Regions from separate parts of the Alcanivorax borkumensis SK2 genome, predicted to be linked through region 2. Evidence: predicted binding sites of a transcription regulator. Region 2 holds the regulator's gene; the other holds the start of a gene.
The links. Region 2 encodes sigma-54, which starts transcription at its own class of promoters, with help from an activator protein. Its sites were predicted from a motif close to TGGCACNNNNNTTGCTNT; they were not measured.

Region 1: a site for sigma-54 is predicted at 5,396-5,413, ahead of ABO_RS13915 (urease accessory protein UreD). Genes of this name have one in related genera too.

What each region holds. Positions count from the first base shown of each region.
Region 1 covers NC_008260.1:3,073,882-3,083,214, forward strand. Annotated here, with positions in the region: gene ABO_RS13885 (urease accessory protein UreF) at 88-777, opposite strand; gene ABO_RS13890 (HupE/UreJ family protein) at 785-1,369, opposite strand; gene ureE (urease accessory protein UreE) at 1,415-1,945, opposite strand; gene ureC (urease subunit alpha) at 1,967-3,661, opposite strand; gene ABO_RS13905 (urease subunit beta) at 3,804-4,109, opposite strand; gene ureA (urease subunit gamma) at 4,135-4,437, opposite strand; gene ABO_RS13915 (urease accessory protein UreD) at 4,470-5,225, opposite strand; gene glmS (glutamine--fructose-6-phosphate transaminase (isomerizing)) at 5,622-7,451, opposite strand; gene glmU (bifunctional UDP-N-acetylglucosamine diphosphorylase/glucosamine-1-phosphate N-acetyltransferase GlmU) at 7,464-8,822, opposite strand; gene ABO_RS13930 (F0F1 ATP synthase subunit epsilon) at 8,980-9,333, opposite strand, start outside.
Region 2 covers NC_008260.1:607,000-616,332, reverse strand. Annotated here, with positions in the region: gene ABO_RS02895 (MlaC/ttg2D family ABC transporter substrate-binding protein) at 1-345, opposite strand, end outside; gene ABO_RS02890 (KpsF/GutQ family sugar-phosphate isomerase) at 554-1,522, shown strand; gene ABO_RS02885 (KdsC family phosphatase) at 1,523-2,026, shown strand; gene lptC (LPS export ABC transporter periplasmic protein LptC) at 2,023-2,580, shown strand; gene lptA (lipopolysaccharide transport periplasmic protein LptA) at 2,555-3,154, shown strand; gene lptB (LPS export ABC transporter ATP-binding protein) at 3,151-3,876, shown strand; gene ABO_RS02865 (RNA polymerase factor sigma-54) at 4,014-5,477, shown strand; gene hpf (ribosome hibernation-promoting factor, HPF/YfiA family) at 5,588-5,887, shown strand; gene ptsN (PTS IIA-like nitrogen regulatory protein PtsN) at 5,903-6,376, shown strand; gene rapZ (RNase adapter RapZ) at 6,483-7,331, shown strand; gene ABO_RS02845 (HPr family phosphocarrier protein) at 7,371-7,640, shown strand; gene ABO_RS02840 (nitrate/nitrite transporter) at 7,779-9,333, shown strand, end outside.

The sequences.
Region 1 (9,333 bases), 650 kb from region 2:
CGCTCCCACATCAATTTTTCACGGCTGTGCTGCCGCAGCTGCTTTGTTAGATGCTCTTCTTTGTTTGGTGCCCTTCTTGAACCTGCCTTATGATCGGAAGAGCCGGCAGTATTGGGTTTCGTGCAGGCAACTGGCGATGGCCATGGCGGGAGAGGAGGAGCCAATATCGTCGTCATCCATGGCCAGGGCGTGCTGGGTAATCGCGGCCAATTGATCACTGAAACGATAGAGCTCTCTCTGCCCATCACTCTGGCCAAGAGGAATTAACTTCACGGCCACGATCACCATGTTTTCCAGCCAACTCCATAGGTAACCGTTGAGCGCTTGCTGCAGCTCGATGCCCCAGCGGGCACTCGCCAGGGCGAAACCTGCTAATTGGGTTTGCGCCAGCGCATCGCGCCATTCGGGTTGCTGCAGCTCTGGCCAATTCGCAGCGTCTGGGAGCCTGTCCAGTACCATGGTGAGGGCATGGCCACGCTGACATTCTTCCATGCGCAGCTCACGGGTTTCCCGCCAGGCCAACAGGGTGTGCGCCCAATGGGTAAAGGCTTCACGATCCTGATGGCAACTGGCGTGATAGAGCCGCGCTAGTACCGGTAATTCCAAGGTTTGGACGCTGCTTTGCAGCAGGGATTCGAGCCAACAATGCAGGTCATCCGCATTTTTGATCCAGCCACACTCCACCGCCCACTCCATGCCTTGCGAATAGGTAAAGGCACCGATGGGCAGCGATGGGCTGATCAATTGCTGCAAACGAAAGAAGGCGCTGTTATTCATGAGGCGATCAGCCTGCCAGCAGCATTAACGCGAGGGCGGCACCCCCAGCCACAATGGCGCGCAGAGCGGGAGCAATTCGCTGTAACTGCTGGCCTAGCACCAAGCCGGCTACCATTAGCACCATAGAGCTGACGAAGAAGCCTGGCGCAAACCCGCCCATGCCACCGCTCATTTCCACCCCGTGGGCCCAGCCGTGCGCGCCCAATAGAACAGCCACCACGCAAGCCGCCTTGCCCCGCGAGCCCGCTGGAAACGCCAACGCTGCGGCGAACGACAACGCTGATGCCGTAATCAACCACTCCATGGCCACATGGCCGCCCAGTGCCACGCCACCAACAAAACCCGCCGCCAAGCTAACGCCTGCAGCAATCAACGCGAAGCGTTTTTCTTGCAGGCGAATACCGGCCAGTAAGGCGCCGAACAGCACCAAGGCCACAAGGTGATCCATGCCGGTAATTGGATGCATGAGCCCGGCGGTAAAACCGCCATGAACGTGGCCGCCTTCGCCGGTATGGGCCATCGCGGCCATGGGGCTTATGGCAAGCCCACAGGTAATAACAGCAGCGGTAAGCTTGTGTTTTGTGTTGTTCATGCTGTGCTCCTTTAACGTACCTGTGCCCTTTGGCACCGTGAGAAATCAGTGGTTGTGAGTGTGCGAGTGTGGCTTTTCGTGGGAATGGCTGTGCGCATGACCATGGGAATGGCCACCGCCTTGCTGATAAGCACCCGCTTCCGGTTCGAAGGGGGCCTGCTCAACCTGTACGTCCACGCAGGTGTCGGCGCCCGGAAGCTGACGCACCATGTCGTCGAGCACATGGTCGTGCTGGTAACGAACAAAGCCGGTTTCGATCTGCAGCGGAACGTGACGGTTGCCCAGGTGATAGGCCACCTTGGTTAGCATCAGTGCATCACTGCAAACAATGGTGGAAACGGTTTCGTTGGCGGCCAACACCTTGACCAACACTCCGTCTGCATTGGTAAGCACATCCCCACCGCGAAGCAGGGTGCCTCGCTCTAGGAATAGGCCCACGCCTTCGCCGGATGTCAGCTGCACTTTTTGCCGGCTTTTGATCCGTGCATCGAGCGGTAGGCTGAGGGTTTTTAGTCTCGCCGGATCGATTTTTTCCAGCGCGACGGTATCGGTAATTTTTTTCGTCAGTTCGATCATGCTTGTCTCGTAAACAATGCGTTAAAACAAAAAATAGCGCTGCGCCATTGGCAACACTTCCGCCGGTTCGCACGTTAGCAGCTGGCCATCGGCACGTACTTCATAGGTCTGTGGATCCACTTCCAGGTGTGGCAGCCAATCATTGAGCAACATGTCTTTCTTTTTCACTGTGCGGCAGCCTTTCACCACACCAATGCGGTTGGCTAATGTGAGTTGCTCAGGGATACCCGCATCCATGGCGGCCTGGGAGATGAAGGTCATGGTGGTGGCTTGGCGAGCCTTGCCGTAGGCCCCAAACATGGGGCGGTAATGAACTGGCTGGGGTGTAGGGATGGATGCGTTAGGGTCGCCCATCTTGGCCATGGCGATCATGCCGCCCTTAATGATGAGGTTGGGCTTTACCCCAAAAAAGGCCGGGCTCCACAGTACCAGGTCGGCGAGCTTGCCCACTTCCACCGAGCCTATTTCATGGGCCATGCCATGGGCTAATGCCGGGTTGATGGTGTACTTGGCTACGTAGCGTTTGGCGCGAAAATTATCATGTTCGGATGGGTCGCCCTTTAGGGAACCGCGCTGCACTTTCATCTTGTGGGCCGTTTGCCAGGTGCGCATCACCACTTCGCCCACACGCCCCATGGCCTGGGAGTCTGAGGCAATCATGGAGAACGCACCAAGATCATGAAGGATGTCTTCCGCGGCAATGGTTTCGCGGCGAATGCGGGATTCAGCAAACGCTACGTCTTCTGGAATACTCGGATCCAAATGGTGACAGACCATGAGCATATCGAGGTGCTCATCGGCGGTATTCACCGTGTAAGGTCGCGTCGGGTTTGTGGACGAAGGCAGCACATTGGCAAGCCCAGCAGCGCGAATAATATCCGGCGCATGGCCGCCCCCGGCTCCCTCGGTGTGATAGGTATGGATGGTGCGATCTTTGAACGCGGCGATGGTGTCTTCCACAAAGCCGGATTCGTTCAAGGTGTCGGTGTGGATCGCCACTTGAGTATCCGTTTCTTCTGCAACCGAAAGGCAGTTGTCGATTGAGGCGGGGGTGGTGCCCCAGTCTTCGTGCAATTTCAGGCCAATGGCGCCGGCGCTGATCTGTTCGCTCAGGGATTCCGGCAAGCTGGCGTTACCTTTGCCAAGGAACCCCAGATTCATTGGAAAGCAATCCGCCGCTTCCAACATTCGGGCCATGTTCCAGGGCCCGGGCGTCACTGTGGTGGCATTGGTGCCGGTGGTGGGCCCGGTGCCGCCACCGATCATGGTGGTGACCCCGGATGCTAATGCTTCGTCGATCTGCTGCGGGCAGATAAAATGGATATGCGAATCAATCCCCCCCGCCGTAATGATGCTGCCTTCACCAGCAATCACATCGGTGCCGGGGCCAACAATGATATCCACATTCGGTTGCACATCTGGGTTACCCGCCTTGCCAATGGCCGCAATTCGCCCGTTCTTAATACCGATATCCGCTTTAACGATCCCCCAGTAGTCGAGGATCAAGGCATTGGTAATGACCAGGTCCATAACCTTCGCCGAAGGCAGCTGGGATTGGCCCATGCCATCACGAATTACCTTGCCGCCGCCAAATTTCACTTCGTCACCATAGACGGTGAAATCTTTTTCTACCTGGATCCACAGATCGGTATCGGCCAGGCGTACCCGGTCACCTGTGGTGGGCCCGAACATGTCGGCGTAGGCTTGTCTGGACATTGTTGCCACGATGATTCTCCTGTTCTTGCATCTACCGGCTGGTTATCGGCAGCCTTTCCGAAATGCGGTGTTGTACAGGCGCCGGCCTGCTTCCCATGGCGCTATTTCCACGGGCAAGTTCGGCCCTAAAGACAGGCGCGACTCAAAGCGGCCCCATGACCTTGCCCTGAAACCCGTACACTTTTCTTTGTCCCGCATACGCCACCAGCTCTACTGTCCGGCTCTGCCCTGGCTCAATGCGCACGGCGGTGCCGGCCGGAATATTGAGCCGGAAGCCTCGGGTTTTTTCTCGGTCGAACTGCAGGGCATTGTTAGCTTCATAGAAGTGGTAGTGGGAGCCCACCTGAATGGGACGGTCGCCCGTATTGGCCACTTCCACGCTGAGCGTTTCCCGCCCAGGATTGATCTCGATGTCGCCGTTCTGAATAGCGTATTCGCCTGGAATCATTTGGCTTCTCCTATAGCGGATCGTCTTAAACGATGGGGTCGTGAACCGTTACCAGTTTGGTGCCATCGGGAAAGGTCGCTTCCACCTGCACTTCGTGGATCATTTCTGGCACGCCTTCCATCACATCCTGACGCTTGAGCAAGGTTCGCCCTTCGCCCATCAATTCGGCGACCGTTTTGCCGTCGCGAGCACCCTCCATAATGGTGGCGGTGATATAAGCGATCGATTCCGGATAGTTAAGCTTAACGCCACGGGCCTTGCGCCGTTCGGCCAGCAGCGCGGCGGTAAAAATCAACAGCTTGTCTTTTTCTCTGGGTGTCAGTTCCATGCTTTACCTTTTTGCCTTTCCTTACACCGTTATCAGGTGTTCCAGATTCGCGGTATCACCGCCGGTTTATTCAGGGTGGCCTGACGCAATAATTGCCAGACGGGAAGCATCAATGCTTGAATTTTTTCACAGCGAGTGCCGAGCACACGCATGACCAGAATGTCGTCAATCAGGGTGAGGCCGCAGGGCATGTCGGTGGCCTGCTTTTCAATGCATTCACGGGCCTGCTCCAGCAACTCCTCATTACTCCCCGTGGCTACAAATATTGCCTGCATGGGGAAATTACGCAGCCCAGAGGCCGCATTGAGGTGGCTGGGCTGATCCACCTTAAGGCGTTCAATCAGCAGCGGTTTACGGTCGCGGCTAATACGAAAACGGGCGTCGATTTTTCCCTCGTGAAACACTTCACTATTAACCGGCCGACCCAAGCAGGAAATTTCCCAGCCCATAAAATGGGCATCCCCGTGCAGATCGATCCGGGTGTCCATCTGTACCCGTGCCCCAGGGAAGAAAATATTTTCTTGGGGAAACCATTCCAGTGTCCCTCCTGCCTGAACGGTGAGCGTTTGGCTCACATGGGCGGTTTGCCCAGCGCTGCGGTAAAACTTGGTTGCCCCAGGGGTAGTGAGTAAGCCATGGGCCTGGCTCGATGCGGTAATGCTGATATCCAGTCCATCACCACCCACAACCCCCCCTGGTGGGTGCAGTAAATAGATGTGTGCGGTGTCCTGCTCTGGGTAGAAAGGGCGCTGAACGCGCAACGGTCCATAATGGTGCAATTCGGCCATGACGGTTTTCATGCCGCGCCCAGTTATGGCGCACTCAAGCTGCATATGCAGTTTTGCTTGCCATCCCTTATGCCTGCCTGTGGCCTTACTGTTCTGCCGGCCCGCTGCTACCGGTTTCTCTACGCTCACTGGCCTGGCCCCTTTGCCTGCTCTTTATCATGCACCAAATTTATGCAGCTTTTGTGCCACCTGCTAAAATAGAGGGCGGCTTATCACTTATAAGGGCTGAGACTTGTAGAGGGGCCATCACCGTAAGAGCGTTAGCGCGATCCATGGTATTGATTCTTATACGCCACCCCGTGCCCGTGGTGGTATGCAATGGCACTGGAGAGAAAGCGGCAACAAAAAAAGCCCGGCGATCGCCGGGCTTTTTTTGTATTGCCTTGCGGGTGGCGGCTATTCCACCGTTACCGACTTGGCTAGGTTACGAGGCTGATCCACATCGGTGCCGCGCAGCACCGCCACATGGTAGCTAAGCAGCTGCAGCGGTATGGTATAAACGATCGGGGCTACAGTGTCGGGCACTGAGGGCATGTTTAACACATGAATCCCTTCCCCTTCTTTTACGTGAGCATTCTTATCAGCAAACACATAAAGCTCACCGCCACGGGCACGGACTTCTTGCAGATTGGATTTCAGCTTTTCCAACAATTCATCATTGGGGGCCACCGACACCACCGGCATTTCGCTGTCCACCAAGGCCAACGGGCCGTGTTTAAGCTCTCCCGCTGCGTAGGCTTCGGCGTGGATATAGGAAATTTCCTTGAGCTTAAGGGCTCCTTCCAAAGCCACCGGAAATTGCACGCCACGCCCCAAAAACAGGGCGTGGTGTTTTTCCACAAACGCCTCTGAAAGTTTTTCGATGGGCTTGTCTAACGCCGCCGCCTGCTCGATCAAATTGGGCAGCTGACGCAGTTCTTCCAGAATTTTTTCGATCTCGCTGTCGGCCAGGCCTTTTTGGCGGCCCAGCGCTAACACGAGCATCAACAACCCAACCAGTTGAGTAGTGAAGGCCTTGGTGGAAGCTACCCCGATTTCCGGACCGGCTTTGGTGAGAAAAACCAGTTCTGATTCACGCACCAACGATGAGCTGTCCACGTTACACACAGCCAGGCGACCCACATAATTGGGTGACTGAGTATCACGCAGCGCTGCCAAGGTATCGGCGGTTTCACCGCTTTGGGAAATGGTGACAAAGAGAGTGCCTTCTGGCACCACGTGCTTGCGGTAGCGGAACTCACTGGCTACTTCGACCTGGCAAGGAATACCGGCAATGTCCTCTAACCAATAACGGGCCACCATACCTGCGTGATAGCTAGTACCGCAGGCGACGATTTGAACGGTTTTAACCTTATCGAAAATAGCAGGCGCTTTTTCACCGAAAGACTCAATCAGGGTAGCCGGGCTATCAATGCGATCTTCCAAGGTTTTCTGAATAGCTGCGGGCTGCTCGAAAATTTCCTTCTGCATATAGTGGCGGTATTCGCCCTTTTCCGCATCTTCATGGGTGCCATCAAACTCGTGAGCTTCGCGTGTTACCGGCTCACCTGCTGCATCCACTATACGCACGCTATTGGTTGTAATTTCTGCCTGGTCACCCTCTTCCAAAAAGATGAACCGGTTGGTTACTGGCAACAAGGCCAGTTGGTCGGAGGCGATATAGTTTTCATCAATCCCCAGGCCGATGACCAGCGGGCTACCAGAGCGCACGGTAACCAACTTGTGCGGCTCAGAAGCATGAATAACACCCAGTGCGTAGGCACCATCGAGTTTCTTTGTGACCGCTTGCACGGCGTCGAAAAGATTCAACCCGTTATCCAGCGCCTGATGCACCAGATGCACAATCACTTCCGTATCGGTTTGGGAGTTGAACGTATAACCGCTGGCTTCAAGCTCGTCTTTGAGTGCCTGAAAATTTTCGATGATACCGTTATGCACCAGGGCCAAATCATCACCGGACATATGCGGGTGCGAATTAGGCTCCGAAGGCTTGCCGTGGGTAGCCCAGCGAGTGTGGGCAATGCCGGTGAAACCCTGGGTTTGTGCTTCCAGGACTGCCTCTTCCAACCCGGCCACTTTTCCCTGACGACGGACACGACTGATGCCCTTATCGTTGAGCAGCGCGACTCCCGCACTGTCGTAACCCCGGTACTCAAGTCGCTTGAGACCAGTGATCAAAATATTGGTCACATTCCGCTGGCCAATGGCCCCAACAATTCCGCACATAAATGCTCTTCCTTACCCTTTCTTGGGGCGCTGCCAATTAGCCACGTTGCGCTGTTGCGTTCGAGCAACCGCTAGGCCGTTGTCGCCCACATCCTTTGTAATAGTGCTGCCCGCACCTACAGTGGCATTTACGCCAATGGTGACTGGAGCAACTAGAGAGGAATTGGAGCCAATGAACGCTCCGTCTTTCAGCACGGTCTGAAATTTGTTGGCGCCATCATAGTTACACGTAATAGTGCCGGCACCCACGTTGACGCCTTTACCTATCTTGCTATCGCCGATATAGGTCAGGTGGTTTACCTTGGAACCCTCGCCAATGTAGGACTTTTTGGTTTCAACAAAGTTGCCTATCTTCGCTTTGTCGGCCAGTTCTGTTCCAGGGCGCAAGCGGGCATAGGGGCCTAGCTGACAGTGTTCACCCACAATAGCACCGTCAATGAGTGTGTTCGCTTCTATGACGGTGCCGGCGCCGATGTTGGCGTCTCGCAGAATACAGTTAGGACCGATCACCACACCTTCTTCGATGGTGACATCTCCCTCTAAAATGACATTCACATCAATGATTACATCACTGGCGATCTGTACTCTGCCGCGAATATCCAGACGAGAAGGGTCCAGCAATGTTACCCCGTCACGCATCAAGGTTTCAGCCTGAGCCTGCTGGTAAATGCGCTCTAGCCTTGCCAATTGCACTCTGTCATTCACCCCGTCCACTTCCCAGCCTTCGTTGGGTTGCAGGGTTTGCACATTCAAGCCCGACTGTGACGCCATTGCGATCAGGTCAGTAAGGTAATATTCGCCCTGGGCATTATTACTGGAAAGCTTGGGCAAGCTTTCTTCTAGGAATCGCCGTGAACAGGCAAGAATGCCCGTGTTGATTTCCTGAATACTCAGCTCAGCTTCGCTGGCGTCTTTCTGCTCAACGATGCGCTGCACGTTGTTCTGACCATCACGAACGATACGGCCGTAACCGTTCGGGTCATCCAAGGTTAGGGTCATCAGCGCCAGGGTGCTATCGTCCACCGTGGCGACAAAGTCTTTTAGTGTTTCCGGGCGAATCAGCGGTACATCACCGTACAACACCAATACCATGTCTTCTTTTACATAAGGCATGGCTTGCGCAACCGCATGGCCAGTACCGAGCTGTTCAGCTTGCTCTGCCCAAGCCACTTGCTCACCAGTGACCGAGGCTTTCACCTGTTCGCCACCATGGCCGTATACGATGACGGTATTGGCTGGTTCCAGCGACGCTGCCGCGTCTACCACATGCTGCACCATTGGCTTGCCGGCCACTGCATGAAGCACCTTTGGCAAAGCGCTCTTCATCCGCGTCCCTTTACCCGCCGCCAGAATCACTACTGCTAGACTCATACCCTATCCTTGTCTTTTACATGCCGGTACCGTTATACCACTGTGCCGCCTCTGATTCGCACAGGACCTATTCCAACCGGGCGCTCACTATACGACAGAAACAAAAAAGGGTAGCACTTGGCTACCCTTTCCTGTGTTGAAGAATTGCAAAAGATACTTACCGCTTATTCTTCAATTGTTGAATGGCACGCAGCTGTGCAACGGCCTCTATCAGAGTTGCAGCGGCACGGGAGTAATCCATTTCGGAACTCTTGCCTTCCAACGCTTCTTTGGCACGGGCTTTAGCACGCTCAGCTTCTGCAGCGTCCATATTTTCAGCGCGTTCAGCCGTATCTGCCAGTACGGTCACCAGCTTCGGCTGCACTTCTAAGAAGCCACCGGATACGTAGAACACTTCTTCTTCACCATTCTGCTTCTTCACCCGTACCGGGCCCGGCTTCAGCCGGGTCAGCAGCGGGGCGTGGCCGGGCATGATACCGAGGTCACCTTCCACACCGGAAGCTACCACAAT
Region 2 (9,333 bases):
GGTAATGCCGGACGCATAGGTGTTGATTAAGCTGTTTTTGAAGACATCCAAAAACCGGTATTTCTGCTCCTTGCTAGACGGCCCAAAGTAATCGCCCATGACCATGCGGGTGATGCGCTTGAAATCCACCAGATCCGCCAGCTCTTCACGCACCAGCTCTTTGGCCCTATCCGGATCGGCTTTCAACGTCTCTCGCTCCGCCTCAACACGAGACGTCATGCGCTCCACTGCATCCGCCACCACCTGGCGAGGATCACTCTGGGCCTGGACCAGTGCTGCCATTGCGGTCAGCATGACCACCAACCCGACGCGAAGCCAGGCGGCCATATACCATTGTAAATGCATAGATTACTCCCTATTTAGTCTTCGGCGGTTTTACGGTGTTCTTTACCTGCTGTCCAGTGATCAACAACCGCAACACACTGAACCTCAGTGCTTTTATTGGAGTCACAGAGTGCAAGGCGGTTCCCTTCAACGCGATCGAGTTACCGATTACGGGTCAACGTGGAGGCCACAACACGTGTATAATCGCCGCCAATATCAAGGAGAGCGCATGAGCCACAACCACATCAGCGTTGGCCAACGGGTACTAGAAATCGAAGCCCGGGCCGTGGATGCTCTGAAAGACAGCCTGGACACCAGCTTTTGCGCCGCCTGCGACCTGATGCTGAACGCCAAAGGCCGCGTCATCGTCACCGGCATGGGCAAAAGCGGGCACGTAGGCAGCAAGCTAGCCGCCACCCTTGCCAGCACCGGCACCCCCTCTTTTTTTGTTCACCCTGGCGAAGCCTCCCATGGTGATTTGGGCATGATTACCGCTGACGACGTGGTACTGGCACTGTCCAACTCCGGCGAAACCGCCGAAGTGCTGGCCATATTACCGGTCATCAAACGTAAGGGCACCGCCTTGGTCGGCATGACCGGGCGCCCACAATCTGCATTAGCGCAACTGTCAGATGTACATCTGACCGTGGCCGTAGCGGAAGAGGCCTGCCCCCATAATCTGGCACCGACTTCTTCGACCACCGCCGCGCTGGCCATGGGCGATGCCTTGGCTATTGCCCTGTTAGAAGCCCGCGGCTTCACACCGGAAGACTTTGCCCTCAGCCATCCCGGAGGCAGCCTAGGCCGGCGCCTGCTATTGAAAGTGGATGACATCATGCACACTGGTGAGCAGCTTCCCGTGGTCAGCACTACCACCTCGCTTAGCGAAGCCCTACTGGAAATGACCCATAAAGGCCTGGGGATGACCGCCATCACCCACACAGACGGCACTCTAGCCGGCATTTTTACTGATGGTGACTTGCGCCGCATCCTCGACCGGGACATCGATATTCGAAAAGCCACCATTGCCGAGGTTATGGTTTCTGATCCAATCACCATTGCCCAAGGTCATCTAGCCGCTGAAGCTTTACAAATCATGGAAAACCGCAAGATTAACGGCTTAATGGTTTGTGACAGTGATGGCAAACCGCTCGGCGCTTTCAACATGCAAGACCTACTGCGCGCGGGAGTAGTGTAAATGGCCATGCAACTGCCCCCTATAGATGTCCAGAACTTGCGCTTGATGGCGTTTGACGTGGATGGTGTGATGACCGATGGCCGTCTGCTGTTTGGCCCCAACGGCGAAGAGCTGAAAGTTTTCAATACCCTGGATGGCCACGGCCTGAAAAAGCTGGCGGCCAGCGGCGTCACCCTAGCTATCATTACCGGGCGCAACTCGCCCATGGTGGCCAAACGCGCAGCGGACCTGGGCATCAAGCATGTTATTCAAGGCCGCGAAGACAAGGGCGTCGCCTTGGAAGCTCTGGCTGACTCGCTGAACATGCGCGCCAGTGAAACCGGCTACGCTGGTGACGACGAACCTGACGTTAGTGCCTTGCTCTGGGCGCAACTGAGTTTTGCCCCAAACAACGCCCACGACTGCGCCAAAAATGCGGCAAATCACATCACTGTCCGTCGCGGTGGAGAGGGTGCGGTACGGGAAATCTGTGACGCCATTCTTGCCCTGCGGAGCCCGGCATGAAACGTCAGGGGCTATTAAGTGCCACCGGCATTCTGCTGCTGGGGCTGGTGATGCTGATGACCCTGCACGAGTGGGACAGCGCTCTGCCTGGCCAAGACAATGCGGTGGCTATGGCACCGGCAATCATTGCTGACCAGGTTAGCGCGCGAGCCTTCAGCGAAAAAGATGGTAGCCTGCAGTACCACTTAACTGCGGACAGTTTAGTGCAGTTCGACCACAATCCGCTCACCAAGATGCAAGCCCCAGTACTGATCATGGCCAACGACAAAGGCAGCTGGACCATCACTAGCGAGCAAGGCATCGTGCAAGAAGACGGCGACCTGATCTCTTTTCTTGGCAAGGTCAATGTGAATAATCCGATCCAGAAAATGACCGTGAATACAGAAGAACTGCATTTCAACAGCGACACTAACATCGCCACCACCCCCGGCGACGTAGAAATGCGGTTTGACTCCGGCCAGACCCGTGCTGGCGCCCTGGAAGCAGATCTCAACAAGGGCGTTCTGGAACTAAAACAAGGAGTAAAGAGTGAATTTGAAGCACCGGCTTCATAGCACCTGCAATCTCGCCGTACTGGCATTGCTTATAGCTTTCCCCTTGGGCGTTCAGGCCGCCCCCATGGAAGGCACGATCCAGGTCACGGCAGACAACGGTCGTTTCGAGCAGAGTGCCGGCAGCGGCGTGTACAGCGGCAACGTGGAACTGATTCAAGGCAAGCGCAAACTGTTTGCCGATGAAATGCGCATGTTCACCCAAAATAGCGAGCTGGTTCGGGTGGAAGCTACCGGCACCCCGGTGCGCATGGAAGAGGGTGAAGGCCTTAACGCCCACGCTGAAAATCTGGTTTACAATATTAAAGCTCGCACCTTGGTCCTGACCGGCGATGCCTACATCGAACACCAGGGCAACACTTTCGAGGGCGCCAAGGTAGAATACAGCCTAGACTCCAAGCGAGTGGACGCCAGCAGTGAAGGTGACCAACGGGTGCGGCTGGTAATCCCCGCCGAAAACCAGACAACCAATGCCCCTGTCGACGCGAATATTGAAGCGAATAACAGCAACCCAAACGACACCCAAAGTGAAGGCAGCGACAGCGCATCACCTAAGGCGGAGCCCAACACACCATGAGCCATTTACGCGCCCATCACCTAGCAAAAAGCTACAAGGGTCGCCGGGTTATCGAAGACGTTTCCCTGGATGTAGAAGCCGGCCAAATTGTCGGGCTACTGGGGCCCAATGGGGCCGGCAAAACCACCTGCTTCTACATGATTGTTGGGCTAGTGGAGGCCGATGCCGGTCGCATTGAAATCAACGACACGGACATTACCCACCTGCCTATGCACGGTCGCGCCCAGCGGGGGATTGGCTACCTGCCTCAAGAAGCCAGTATCTTTCGCCGTCTAACGGTGGAAGAGAACATCATGGCCATCCTAGAAACCCGCAAGGAGCTTAGCAAAGCAGAACGCCACGAGCGCATGGAAGGCCTGCTCAAGGAATTCCACATCGGGCACATCCGCGATTCGCTGGGGATGAGCCTGTCCGGCGGCGAGCGCCGCCGCGCGGAAATCGCCCGAGGCTTGGCCACAGACCCTGACTTCATTCTGCTGGACGAACCTTTTGCTGGCGTTGACCCCATCTCGGTTAACGACATCAAAGGCATCATTCGCCACCTCAAAGAACGCGGCATCGGCGTCTTAATCACCGACCACAATGTACGCGAGACCCTGGATATCTGTGACACCGCTTATATCGTCAGCGCTGGCCACATCATCGCCTCCGGTGACGCGGATATTATCCTTGCCAACCAACAAGTGCGAGACGTCTATCTGGGCGCCGATTTCAGACTATAAGGTCCGCCGCAAATCCTCTCTTCTATTGTGACTTGCGGTCATCCCTAGCACACAGTTTCACCTGGCACAAATATTGCTTAGCGTGTAGATAGACTGCTATCCTGGGTTTTTTGGGGACTAGCAGAATACTGAGCAGTATGAAGCCCACACTACAATTACAAATTGGCCAGCAGCTCACCATGACACCGCAGCTGCAGCAGGCCATTCGCCTCTTGCAGCTATCCACTTTAGACCTGCGCCAGGAAATCCAGCAAGCAGTAGAGAGCAACCCCCTGCTGGAATTGGCAGACGATTTCGGTGACGATGCCCTCCCCGAGCATGACGAAGAACGTCAGGATGAAGAGCTCGACACCGACCGTGATAACGCCCTAGAAGAACTGATACAAGACGAGCCCGAGGTGGAAACCGAATGGGATGACGTCTATTCCGGCCAGAGCACCAGCAACAGCGCCGCACTCCCCGACGATGCCGACGAATGGCAGCAACGACACGCCGTTTCCGGCAACTTACAGGACCACTTGCTCTGGCAGCTAAACCTCACCCCCATGAGCGATGTAGACCGGATAATCGCCATAACGATTATCGAGTCCCTGGACGACCGTGGTTACATCACTGCCCCCCTAAGCGATATCGTCGACATGGTGAATGCCCAGCCAGACCTACTCACCGAAGGAGACGAACTGGAGCACGATGAAGTGCTTGCCGTGCAGCACCGGTTGCAACAGTTCGACCCGGTGGGCGTCGCCAGCGTCAACCTAGCTGACTGCCTCGGCGTCCAGCTGCGCCAACTGCCAGCGGACACCCCATTGCGCGACGAAGCCTCTGCCCTACTGGAACATCTGAACCTACTAGAAAAGCACGATTACACCGCACTGCGCCGCACCCTTCAACTCTCTGAAGAGGTCCTTCTAGAGGCTTTATCCCTACTGCGCACCCTGGACCCAGCCCCCGGTGAGCAAATTGGCGAACCTCAAGTGGACTACGCCGTTCCTGACGTGATCGTCCGCCAACATCAAGGTCGCTGGCAGGTGAGCCTAAACGACGACGTCCTTCCGCGGGTCAACCTGCAACAGCAATACGCGAGCATTGCCCGTACCACCAGCGGTGAAGACGGGCAATATTTGCGCAATTGCGTTCAAGAAGCGAAATGGTTCATCAAGAGCCTGCAAAGCCGCCACGACACTTTGCTCAAGGTGGCCACCCGCATCGTGGACGTGCAACAAGGGTTCTTCGATTATGGCGATGAAGCCATGAAACCCCTGGTTTTGGCGGATATTGCCGATGCTGTTGAAATGCATGAGTCAACCATCAGCCGGGTCACCAATCAGAAATACATGATGACACCACGCGGCGTCTTTGAGCTGAAATATTTCTTTTCCAGTCATGTGGGAACCGACGGCGGCGGTGAGTGTTCCTCCACTGCTATTCGTGCCATTATTAAGAAACTGGTCGCTGCAGAGAATCCCCGCAAGCCACTCAGTGATAACAAGCTGGCGAGCTTGCTCAATGAGCAGGGAATCAATGTAGCGCGCCGGACCGTCGCCAAATACAGAGAAGCGATGAGAATACCGTCTTCTAGCGCCCGTAAACGTTTAGTGTAGAGCGCCAGAACGGACCCAGGAACGCGGGGAAAACCTTGCGAGGCCAGCCTGAAAGGCTGAATAAACAAGGTCTTTATCCCGGGTTTCTCAAACAGGTAAAGGAGCCAGCCATGCAAATTAATATCAGCGGTCATCACCTGGAAATTACCGATGCCTTGCGCACTTATGTGGGAGATAAATTTTCCCGCCTTGAGCGCCATTTCGACCAAATTACCAGCATCCAGGTGATTCTTTCCCCGGAACCCAAAAGCCACAAAGCCGAGTCCACAATTCATATTTCCGGGGCCGATGTCTTTGCCACCGCTGAGGCAGATGACATGTATGCTGCGATCGATAAACTGACGGACAAATTGGATCGTCAGATTCTTAAACACAAAGAAAAAGCCGTCAGCCACAAGCACGGTCACTAACCCAAAGCGACAATTATGCGAGTTCGCGAACTACTGACTCTGGCCCGCACCCATCACGGCGTGCAGGCCAGCAGCAAGAAACAACTGCTTGACCAGGTTGCACAGCTGGCAGCTGCCAGCTGTGGCAGCCTTAATGAGCAGGAAGTCTTCGACGCTCTGGTCGCCCGGGAAAAACTGGGCTCCACGGGCATTGGCGAAGGCATTGCCATTCCTCATTGTCGACTAGGACATTGCCAACAGGCTGTAGGCCTGTTGTTAAAACTAGAAACCCCCATTGATTTCGACGCCGTTGACGGTCAGCCTGTGGATTTGGTGTTTGTATTACTCGTCCCCCAGGACAACCCGGAACAACATCTCAAAACCCTCAGCCATCTGGCCTCCCTGTTCAACGACGAGACTTACCGTACAGAACTGCGACGCAGCATTGACAACCAGCAGCTCTACCAGGCGGCGATAGAATCTGAGGCAGAGTTACGATTGGCATCATGAAGCAACACAGCAGGCTCTCGCGCATTATGCCGCGCATCCAAAACACGTCCTCACCTATCGGTCTTGCGTTCCAATATACTGCGAGCCACCCGCGAGCGGTGCAACCATGAAACTCACCATTATCAGTGGGCGCTCCGGTTCAGGGAAAACCACCGCGCTGCAGGCACTGGAAGATCAAGGCTTTTACTGCGTCGACAACTTGCCAGTCGGCATGCTACCCACCCTGGCAAAACAACTCAGTGAAGGCGACCCCCCAATTGAGCGGGTCGCCGTTGGTATTGATGCTCGCAACCTCCCCGCCCAGTTACTGGCCTTCGACAACATTCTTCACGCACTTAATGAACAGCAGGTTCGCAGCGAAATCATCTACTTAGATGCGGATGATCACACTCTTCTTACTCGCTTCAGCGCTACCCGTCGCCGCCACCCACTGGGCACCGATCAACGCTCTCTGGCCGACGCCATCGGCCATGAACGTGAGCTACTGGCCAACATCCGCCAACGTGCCGACCTAGTCATCGACAGCAGCAACCATGACGTCCACACCCTGCGCAATCTCATGCGTGAACGGGTAGCTCGCCGTGAAGCCACACTGTCATTGCAACTGGAATCCTTTGGCTTCAAGAATGGCCTGCCCACCGATGCCGACCTTGTGTTCGATGTGCGAGTGCTGCCCAATCCTCACTGGCATGCAGACCTGCGTCCTTTCACCGGCAAGGATGACTGCATTATCGAGTTTCTTAGCCAGCACCAGGCCAGTCACGACATGCTCAAAGATATTGGCGATTTCGTTGTGCGCTGGCTACCGGCCTTTGCCAACAGCGACCGCAGCTATGTCACCGTGGCGATCGGTTGCACCGGCGGCCGCCATCGCTCCGTCTTCATCACCGAACAGCTGGCAAAAAATCTGCGCGCAGAAGGCATTGTCCTTCAGGTCCGCCATAGGGAACTCTAACCCAGCAAGCAGCCACCTCCTCCGACCACAAGATGACCGATGATTGAAAAACAACTCGATGTAATCAACAAACTCGGCCTGCATGCCCGCGCTGCCGCCAAAGTAGTCAGCGTGGCATCACGCTACAACAGCAGCATCCTAGTACTGCACAAAACGCAGACCATCGACGCGAAAAGCATCATGGGCTTGCTCATGCTCGGGGCGGCCAAGGGAAGCCGCATCACCTTTCGAGTGGAGGGCGATGATGAACAACAGGCTATGGACGAACTGAAAGACTTGTTCTCTCGCCGTTTTGACGAAGGAGAATAGACGCAGATCAAGGTTTTGTATCGTATACAGGGTTTATATCGATCACTTATTGCGCTCCCGCCTTTGCAGCTGTAACTATCCTAAACAGGCTTGTTAACAAGCCGCCCCCGTCATACAACCATGAGGCAGGGAGGTCCTATGGTTGCAGAAGGAATGGCACGTGCGGAGCAACGCCGCGCGCTAGTCTTCTCGACCTTTGCGTTCACCCTCTGTTTTGCAGTATGGACAATGCTGTCCATACTCGGGTTACAGATTAAGGATGAACTGAACCTCACCGATACCCAGCTGGGCCTGCTCATGGCAACCCCAGTGCTTACCGGCTCCATCAGCCGATTATTTCTTGGTTACCTAACCGATCGTTTTGGCGGCCGCAAGGTGTTCAGTCTGCTGATGCTGCTCACTGGCGTCTTTGTCTTCCTGCTGTCTCTGGCCAACACCTACTGGTTACTACTGCTCGGTGCGCTGGGCGTTGGCCTAGCCGGTGGCTCCTTTATTGTTGGGGTGGCTTACACTTCCGCCTGGTATCCCCCCGAGAAACAAGGTACCGCGCTGGGCATCTTCGGGGCCGGCAATGTGGGCTCGGCAATCACTAGCCTGTGCGCGCCCTCCCTGCTACTGGCCTTGGGCTGGACCGGTACCGCCCAGCTTTACGCGGTAGTTATCGCCGCCAGCGGGATATTTTTTCTGCTGTTCGCCCGCACTGACCCCCTAAGCCAGCAGCGTGCTGCCAACCCGGTCTCTCTTAAAGAGCAATTTGCTCCGCTTGGCGAACTACGAGTATGGCGCTTTTCCCTCTATTACTTCTTTGTGTTTGGTGGTTTCGTCGCTCTAGCGCTGTGGCTGCCTCACTATCTGGTGGAAGTCTACGGCTTGAGCATTACTGTCGCAGGTGTTGTGGCCGCCCTGTACACCATTCCCGCCTCACTATTCCGGATTCTCGGAGGCTGGCTGTCCGACCGCTACGGGGCCCGAAAAGTGATGTACTGGACCCTAGTCGTGTCAGTGCTGTGCTGCTTCCTGCTCAGCTACCCACCCACCGACTACGTCATTGATGGCGTCAACGGAAAATTACGCTTCTCCATGGCCATGGGACTGATCGGCTTTATTCCCCTAACTATGGTATTGGGCTTTTTCATGTCCCTGGGTAAAGCGGCAGTGTTCAAACACATCCCGGCCTACTACCCCAACAATGTGGGTACCGTGGGCGGCCTGGTGGGCATGGTCGGCGGGCTCGGCGGCTTCCTGCTGCCCCTCACCTTCGGCATGCTCAACGATGTCATTGGCATCTGGCAAAGCAGCTTCATGCTGCTGTTCCTAGTCTCGGCCTTTGCGCTACTGTGGATGCATTACTCCATTCTGCGCGCCAACAGAATAGAACTGGGCGAAGATATACAAAGCCGCGACCTGCCCGAGCTCTCTACCCCAAAAGCATTCGTACTGGATGACTGGCGTCCGGAAGAACCCGCCTTCTGGGAAGAACAAGGCAAGCGTATTGCTCAGCGCAACCTATGGATATCCATTCCTTGCCTGATACTGGCATTTTCAGTGTGGATGGTGTGGTCTGTGGTCGTTGCCAAATTACCCAGCGTGGGCTTTGACTACAGCCCCAACCAACTGTTCTGGCTCGCTGCTCTGCCCGGGTTATCCGGGGCGACTCTGCGAATCTTCTACAGCTTTATGGTGCCAATATTTG